Regions from separate parts of the Corynebacterium sp. H128 genome, predicted to be linked through region 1. Evidence: riboswitches for the same ligand, from Rfam matches in the RefSeq annotation. Region 1 holds a riboswitch; the other holds the start of a gene.
The links. A riboswitch is a leader RNA that binds a small molecule or an ion and turns the genes downstream of it on or off. The one in region 1 is predicted to bind thiamine pyrophosphate.

Region 1 (4,393 bases):
TGTCACGTGGGCGAACCAGAACGCGAAATACTCATGTCCTTCCGGCCGCCCGTACAGTGCCATCGACAACCCAGCGATGGGGGTGGCAAGGAGTATTGGCCAGGCTTTTCTCAGCAAGGAGAGCCACCCCAAGCCACACAGTGGTGCAAACACAAAGATGATTCCCAGCGCTACTGCAGCCGAGACCCAATCCACGCTGAGCAGCAGCGGAGTTGTAAATAGCACCAGCGCGCCAATTCTAGTCACTGGATTAGTGCCACTTAGGATATTCAAGACACCCCCACCTCAATTCGGTGGTCTCCGAGCAGAGAAATGAACAGCTCATCATGGGTGATGGCGGCAACACTCACTCCGGTATCGGTCAGTTCACGCAGTAGGGTGACTACGTCTAGGAAAGTGCGCCGGTCCTGCCCGAACGTGGGCTCATCCAGAATCACGATGCCTGGCGAGGAAATCAGGGCTGTGGCCACGGAAAGGCGGCGCTTCTGCCCACCGGATAGCGTGAATGGGTTCGCCGCCGCCAAGTGCTCGAGTCGCAGCCGTTCGAGCAGCTCCATTGCACGCTGCTTATCGACGTCCGCTGCATCCGGGGCCGGTTGCCACGGCCATCGCCGGCGGCCTTGAGCCGCCAGAACTCGGGGTGCTACCAGCAGTTCATCCAGAACGGAGGTGCTGAGAAATTGATGCTCTGGGTCCTGAAACACGAAGCCGATCTGGGTAGCCAGCTTCGCGGATCGCCACGTGTGGGGCAACCCTGATTGCCCAGCTGCTCGAATCGTCCCCCCGAGCGGGGGCAGCAAGCCTGCCAAGGTCAAGGCCAAGGTACTCTTTCCGCTGCCATTCGGGCCTGTGATCACGGTGGAATTGCCGGCGGGCAGCCGCAGCGTGTGCGGTTGCCCTATTGGCCGAGCCCACCCCGTGCTGAGGTTCTCTGCGCTCAATGCAGACTCGGTAGCTACTGGTCTGCGCCCAGAAAGTTCGATCCTTTGCTCGGGAGCCACGAATTCTTCCGGCACCCAGATCCCGTGGGCGGCCAAATGCTTCCCCTGCTCCGGCAGCACCTGCGCTAACGGTCCATCTGCGAGCAGACCACCGGAGCTGGAGAGCACGATGGCACGATCGGTGATCCCTTGCCACGTTTCTACTCTGTGTTCCACCACGATCAGAGTCGCACCCGTTTCCGCGGTGATACGGGCTATCGCCGCACGAACCTCTTGAACGCCGATTGGATCCAGGTTGGCAGTTGGCTCGTCGAGCACGATGATCTGCGCTCCCATAGCGATAATTCCTGCCAAGGCCAAGCGCTGCTTCTGCCCACCGGAAAGCTCGGCCGTGGGATGGTCGAGTGGCAGCTGGAGGCCAACGAGGGCCAAAGCCTCCGGCACTCGGCGCCAGATTTCCTCGCGGTCTACCCCTAGGTTCTCGCATCCAAAGGCAACGTCATCCCCGACTCGCGAGGCGATGACCTGCGCATCGGGGTCTTGGAGCAGCATGCCTACCTTCCCACGGGTGGCAGCGACATCGCGGGCATCGCTACCTGCAACCTTTAGGCTTCCAAACCAATCGCCTTCGTCCTCGCCGCCGAGCACTCCTGCTATTGCGGCCAATAGCGTCGATTTGCCGGCTCCGGATTCTCCCAGCAGCAGAACTCTTTCGCCAGGGTTAATCCGGAAATCGACGTCGCTCAGCGCGGGCTTCTTGCGCCCTGCATGCCGCCAGCCAAAACCGCGGGCCGTGACACCAGCGCCCTCGTGTGGACTCATCTAGACCAGCGCGCGGTTTTCCCGGCCTGCGGCAAAACGATCAAGTGCGCCGGTTGCTGCAAGCGCCCGCATCAGCAACCAGCCAAGAAGTCCAGCGAGTATTGCACCGCTGATAGTCAAAGAGCCAAGGTAAAACAGGTTGTACGATGCACCCTTGGCCAAGTTGCCGAATGCTACTAGCTCGAGGAGAAATGCTCCCCATCCAGCTCCGATTCCGGCTGAAACTGCGTTGATGAGTCCGAAACGCCGGTAGAGGAAGATCGCGAATATCAACTCCGAGCCCAGCCCCTGCGCCAAACCTGAGTAGAGCGTTTCAATTCCCCACTGGTTGCCCATAACTGCGGATACGATGGCAGCAAGCACCTCGACGAAAAGCGCGGCACCCGGCTTGCGGATAATCACGCCACCGAGCACCCCGCCCAGCAGCCAAATGCCCGCAACGAGTCCACCGAAACCCGGGGTGAGGGCGTTGAGGGCCTCGTACCAGGCGTATCCCACCGAGTTCCACACCCAAAAGATCAGGCCACACGCAACACCCAGTACTACTGCCACGAGGATGTCGACGACACGCCAAGACTTTGATTGATTCATTGAGCTACTCCCTTTCGCCGGAATTACCCGGATCAGGTTCATACGGTTCGCGCACAATCTCGCGCATCTCAGCCCGGTTCAGTCTCCGAGCACCCGTGTTGGTGAATGTTTTCTCTTGCTACTCTAACAGCCGCTATTGGCTGGTCCCAGCTTCGCCATTGGATCGGCGCCATTGCACGTGCAGTCCATCCTTGGCCCCAAAGCGAACGAGGTGCTTGCCGACCACCTGTTCAAAGCGTTCGATGAGTCGTTCTGGCCCTTCAATGTGGATGAGCAGTGTTTGTTCCGCCGCAACAAAAGAGACGTGTACTTTGCCTTCGAAGGCTTTCTTCGGGTTTTCCGAGGCTTCGCCCTCGCCTACGAAGCTGAGATCTCCGCGGGCATCATCGTCACTCCAATGACCATCGTTGTGATTGCCGAAGTGCGACACTAGCTGCTTTGCGTACCGCGCGGGGCGGTCGGTGGCGACCCGAGCGGTCGACGTTCCATGAAGTTCACCGTACATGCGCACCGAGTGTACTTAAGCTGGGTTAATCCCGCCTAATTGTTGTACAACTTTGTATGTTGTAAACATGACTGCACATGAATTGCACTACCCCAACGTTGCCTTGGTCATTGAAGGGGGCGGCACCCGCAATTCATATACTGCCGCAGTGATTGACCGTTTCCTTGCTGAGAACATCCGTTTTGGGTGGGTCGGCGGAATTTCCGCAGGTACTTCGCACACGGTTAACTACCTATCTGGTTCTCGCCAGCGCACCCGCGAGGCCTTCACTGACATGCCAGCCTCTGCGCAGGCAGGTGGCTGGGGATCCTTCTTGCGAGGCCGCGGCTATTTCAACTCGGAGTACATCTACGAGACCTCTACGGCCCCAGACCAGAGGTTTGCCATTGATTTCCCCGCGTTTCAGGCCAACCCGACCCCATTTCGCATTGGTTCGGTACGTGCAGATACTGGAGAGATGGTCTATTGGGGCCGCGAGGATATCTCAACACAACAAGATCTGGCGCAACGGGTGCGGGCTTCCTCTACGATGCCGCTCATCATGCCCATGCCGATCATCGCCGGAATCCCCTATGTCGACGGCGCTCTTGGCCCAACTGGCGGAATCCCCCTCGACGCTGCCCAAGCGGACGGCTTCAGCACCTTCCTTGTGCTGCGCTCGCAGCCACGCGAGTACATTAAGCCGACCATCACCCGGCCTCAGCTGATCCGCCGCGCTTTTCGACGCTATCCAGCAATCGCCGAGGCCCTAATTGCTCGCCCGGCACGCTACAACCGCACCCAACAGGAACTACTATCCCTCGAGGCATCTGGTGACGCCTACATGTTCTCCCCTAAGAACATGCTCGTAGGCAACAAGGAACGCAATTTGGCAAAGCTCCAAGCCTCATTCGCTGCGGGTGAAACTCAAACTGAAGAAGAATGGGATGCGATTCTTAATTTCTTGAAAGCCAGCAATCGCTGAAAATGCAGATAGAATGTCCCCTTGTTCGTTATTTTCCATCTTGATGAAAAGGAACTGATATGGCTGGTGGACTTGCTGCCCTACTCGACGATGTTGCAGCTATTGCCAAAGTCGCCGCGGCTAACGCCGACGATGTAGCCGCAGCCGCCGCCAAAACCAGCGCAAAAGCAGCAGGCGTCGTGGTCGACGACGCCGCTGTCACCCCACAGTATGTCGATGGCATCTCCCCAGCCCGCGAGCTGCCCATGATCTGGCGCATCGCCAAGGGATCACTAGTAAACAAGCTGGTGATCATCCTGCCGATCGCCCTCGCGCTCTCAGTGTGGGCTCCTTGGCTCCTCACCCCAATCCTCATGTTGGGTGGCTCCTTCCTGTGTTTCGAGGGAATGGAGAAAGTGATCGAGAAGTTCTCCGGAGAGCACGTTGACCCAGAAGAAGCAGTTGAGAAAGAACCTGCAGATGAGGACAAACTGGTGCGCAGCGCCATCACTACTGATCTCATCCTGTCTGCGGAAATCATGGTTATTTCCCTCAATGCGGTAACCCATTACGGGTTCTGGATGCGCACAG
Region 2 (4,393 bases), on a different contig from region 1:
TCTGTTCACTCAGCGGCCGCGAAGTGCCGGGGGTTTGCGCGACGTAGGCATCGTGGTAGACCACCTGCTCCGCGGTAGGGGCGAAGGCATAGAAGAAGCCGGTGAGCGCGGCTACCAGAATGAACGGGCCGACCAGGAGGCCGGCGATGAGATGAAGTCTGCGCACGCTGGCGCGCAGATATGAGTTGGCTTGTGTAATCACGGGGTAGTAGTCGGGTTCCAACACCGATAGGTTCCCCGATGGACGTTTCGGTTAACCCCAGATTGCCCCGCCCGAAAGTTCCCGGGGAAACAGAATTTCATTGTTGATATAGCCGCCAAATGTCCCGTATCCTCGGTGCCACCGCACTGAAAAAGCACAAATCGAGGAGGCTGAACTATGGCAAACGTACTGATGGTCGTGAGTGCCGCAGATCACTGGACTCTGGCAGACGGCTCGACCTATCCGACCGGATTCTGGGCGGAAGAATTGCTCACTCCCTATGAATGTTTCCAAAACGCGGGAATGGAGATTACCTTTGCCACCCCAGGCGGCAAAACGCCCACGGTAGATGAAACCAGCCTGAGCATCAAGGGTGGTGTGCTGCCGTCGGCGGCTGCCAAGTTCAAGGAAAAGCTCGCCGAGTTGGAGCCGCAGCTGAGTAACCCACGCGACCTCGCAGACATCAACCCAGATGAATTCGACCTGATCTTTTACCCCGGTGGACACGGCCCCATGGAGGACCTCGCTTATGACAAGACTTCCGGAGAGCTCCTCTCCCAGCGACTCGCCTCCGGCCGACCGCTGGCACTGCTGTGTCACGCTCCGGCAGCGCTCCTAGCCACCATCGACGAAGCCACTGGCCAAACGCCCTTCGCCAATAAGAATGTCACGGCCTTTTCCAACGCGGAGGAGATCATCAACCCGGCGGCGAAGAAGGCGAAATGGCTGCTAGAGGACCGACTCAAAGCAGCCGGCATGAACTATCAGAAGGCGTTGCTGCCGATGCGCCCCAAGGTTGTCCAGGATGGCAACCTCTTCACCGGCCAAAATCCGCAGTCCTCTCAGGAGCTCGCCGAGCTGCTGATCGCCGAACTGACTTAACTACTCAGTGCCGCGCAGCGCGTGGGCGGCCTCCGGGATCGACGCCGCCTCGGTCAGCGCGCGTACCACCACCACGCCACGGGCCCCGCTCGCGCGCACCTGTCCAACGGTGTCGGGGGAGATGCCGCCGATGGCGAACCACGGCCTCTCGCCCGCGATCTCCGAGCATTCTGCGACCACGTCGAGTCCCACTGCTGGTCGGCCTGGCTTAGTCGGCGTGGGCCACACCGGCCCGATGACGGCATAGTCCAGGCCAGGATCAGCGTTAGACGCCGCGAACTGTGCCACCGAGTTATTCGAACGCCCGATGAGCACCTCGGACCCAAGCACCCGGCGCGCTTGCTGCGTACTGAGGTCGCCTTGGCCAACGTGAAACACGTCAGCGCCCACCAGCAGCGCCACATCCGCGCGATCATTAACCGCAAACATTCTGCCGTGTTCCTGCGCTACCTCCGCCAGAATTTCCAGCGCCGCGATCTCAGCGCGGGCTTCCAGCTTCTTGTCCCGCAGTTGGATGATATCCACGCCGGATGCGTAACACTCGTGCAAAAATTCACGCAGGTCCCCCCGTTTGGTACGGGCATCGGTGCATAGGTACAGGCGGGCTTCGGAAAGCTGCTTTAGGCGTTCTGGGCGATCCATGAGCTCTATAGTAGGTGTCAGAAAGTCCGTGGGAGCCCCTAGGAGAAATACCCGAGGGGGCTGAGAGGGCGCGCGATACGCGCCGACCACCACACCTGATGCGGGTCATGCCGCCGTAGGAAGGATGAAAACCATGCATGTCGCAATCGTGGGCGCCGGCATCGTCGGCTTATCGACGGCCTGGGAGCTGCAGCAACGCGGCCACACCGTACAAGTTTTTGACCCAGCACCGGTCTCCGAGGCCAGCTTTGCTGCCGCTGGGATGCTCGCCCCCGTTTCTGAGGTCGTGTGGGATCAACCGACGCTGTATCCCCTCATGGCACAGTCGAAGCAGCTTTACCCAGCGCTCGTCGCCTCAGTGACCGAGGCTTCCGGCATGGACGTTGGCTACCTCACCTCCGAAACCCTCGTCTGTGCGGGTGACGCGGCCGATCGTGTCACCCTCTCCGAACTCGTCGAACTGCAATCCGAGATCGGCGCAGTAGAACGCCTCACTGCCACGCAGGCCCGTCGCATGGAACCAGCCCTCGGGCCCGGCGTGTTGGGGGCGGTCCACATCCCGGGAGACCACCAGATTGACCCCCGGAAGTTCTGCGCGGCCTTGCTGCACCTACTCGGGGATCGCGTGGTGCGGGAAGAGGTGGTGCGGGTGGATACGCAGGTACGGACGTCGACAAGCAGTTACGCCGCCGACCACATCGTTGTCGCTGCGGGGCTGCACACCGCCGACATCGCGGGGCTGCCGGCGCTGCCGCTGCGCCCGGTCTACGGCGATGTGCTGCGACTCAACGTACCCGCGCACCTCCAACCGCTGATCAGCCGCACCGTCCGGGCAGTGGTGCGTGGTCGCCCTGTCTATCTTGTCCCGCGCAGCGACGGCACCGTGGTCCTCGGCGCGACCTCCCGCGAGGATGGCCCCGGAGTGTCCGCGGAGGGCGTCCACCAGCTGCTTCGCGACGCCCACCACATCCTTCCCTCCCTGTGGGAATGCACCATTGCCGAGATGACGGCCCGCGCCCGCCCTGGTTCACCCGATGATGTCCCCATGATCGGTCGCATCGCTACGAACACCACCGTCTCTACCGGCTATTTTCGCCACGGCATCCTGCTTGCCGCGATCGGCGCCAAACTCACAGCGGACATCGTCCTCGGTGTGCAGATTCCTGCTGAAACGGCCGCCGCCATCAACCCATTTCGATTCGAGGAGAAGAGATGACAACAGTAAACGGCTCTCCCTACCGACCCACCCCAGGGGAAACAGTGCAGCAGCTCATCCAGGCGCAAATCGGACGCACCGCCGGAATCGCGGTGGCAATCGACGGCGCCGTGGTACCCAAGAGTCGCTGGGAGGACACCCCGGTAGCAGGCGATGTCGAAATCGTCACAGCAGCGCAGGGCGGGTAGCACCATGGAATTTCTGGCACAATCCCGCCTGATCATGGGCACCGGCGGCGCAACCTCCTTGACCACCCTGGAACGGGCACTCATCGAATCGGGCACCGCTTTAACTACCGTGGCGATGCGCCGCTACAACCCCGCAACGGGAGCGAGCATCTTTGAGCTGCTCAAACGCAACCACATCCAGGCGCTGCCCAACACTGCTGGCTGCTTTAGCGCCCGCGATGCCGTCCTCACCGCGGAACTTGCCCGCGAAGCGCTGGAAACGAACCTGATCAAACTCGAAGTCATCGCTGACGAAGACACCCTGCTACCCGACGGCATAGAGCTCCTCGACGCCGCAGATCAGCTGGTCACCAAAGGCTTTCAAGTTTTCGCCTACACCAACGATGACCCGGCGCTAGCCCGCCGACTTGAGGACGTCGGCGTCGCCGCGGTCATGCCTGCTGGCGCCCCGATCGGCACCGGGCTCGGGATCCTTAATCCGCACAACATCGAGCTCATCGTGGAACGGGCCGGGATTCCCGTCATCCTCGACGCAGGCCTCGGCACCGCCTCTGATGCGGCACTGGCCATGGAACTCGGCTGCGACGCAGTACTGCTCGCCACCGCAGTCACCCGCGCTCACAATCCGGTCCAGATGGCCACCGCGATGAAGCACGCCGTGATCGCGGGCCGCCACGCCTACGAGGCCGGACGGATCCCGAAACGCCGCTTAGCCCAGGCCAGCTCTGCTTTTGATGGTCGCATCTCCGGTTCGCAGGAAGCACAATGAGCAACTCCCTGTCCGGAGCCGAACGCAGCCGCTACGCCCGCCACCTCACGCTGCCCGGTGTGGGGGAGGAGGGTCAGCTTAAGCTGAAGCAGGCGCGCGTCCTGGTGATCGGGGCGGGCGGACTCGGTTCACCCATCCTGAACTACCTGGGCGCTGCGGGCGTTGGCCACATCACGGTCATCGACGATGACCTGGTCGAAGAATCGAACCTCCAACGACAGACAATTCACCGCATGGCGGACATAGGGCGCCCAAAGGTGGATTCCGCTCGCGACGCCCTGGCACGACTCAACCCTTTCATCAAGGTCACCCCGCTCCGGGAGCGCCTGACTCCAGACAATGCCTTGGCTCTGTTCCGCGACCACGACTTGGCAATTGATGGCACCGACAATTTTGCTACCCGCTACCTGTCCAATGATGCCGCCGAGATCACCGGGACCCCGCTCGTGTGGGGCACCATCTCCCAGTTCCAGGGCCAACTCTCCATCTTCGAC

Region 2: linked by a shared signal. The riboswitch ahead of thiO (glycine oxidase ThiO) and the one ahead of WG915_RS02485 (ECF transporter S component) in region 1 are both predicted to bind thiamine pyrophosphate.

The regions. Positions count from the first base shown of each region.
Region 1 covers NZ_JBBHKW010000002.1:124,343-128,735, forward strand. The annotation lists gene WG915_RS02475 (energy-coupling factor transporter transmembrane component T family protein) at 1-273, opposite strand, end outside; gene WG915_RS02480 (ABC transporter ATP-binding protein) at 270-1,763, opposite strand; gene WG915_RS02485 (ECF transporter S component) at 1,764-2,354, opposite strand; TPP riboswitch at 2,346-2,461, opposite strand; gene WG915_RS02490 (DUF2218 domain-containing protein) at 2,488-2,859, opposite strand; gene WG915_RS02495 (patatin-like phospholipase family protein) at 2,927-3,823, shown strand; gene WG915_RS02500 (DUF808 domain-containing protein) at 3,883-4,393, shown strand, end outside.
Region 2 covers NZ_JBBHKW010000007.1:102,985-107,377, reverse strand. The annotation lists gene WG915_RS07900 (PepSY-associated TM helix domain-containing protein) at 1-226, opposite strand, end outside; gene WG915_RS07895 (type 1 glutamine amidotransferase domain-containing protein) at 380-1,084, shown strand; gene thiE (thiamine phosphate synthase) at 1,085-1,726, opposite strand; TPP riboswitch at 1,745-1,865, shown strand; gene thiO (glycine oxidase ThiO) at 1,860-2,942, shown strand; gene thiS (sulfur carrier protein ThiS) at 2,939-3,130, shown strand; gene WG915_RS07875 (thiazole synthase) at 3,135-3,899, shown strand; gene moeB (molybdopterin-synthase adenylyltransferase MoeB) at 3,896-4,393, shown strand, end outside.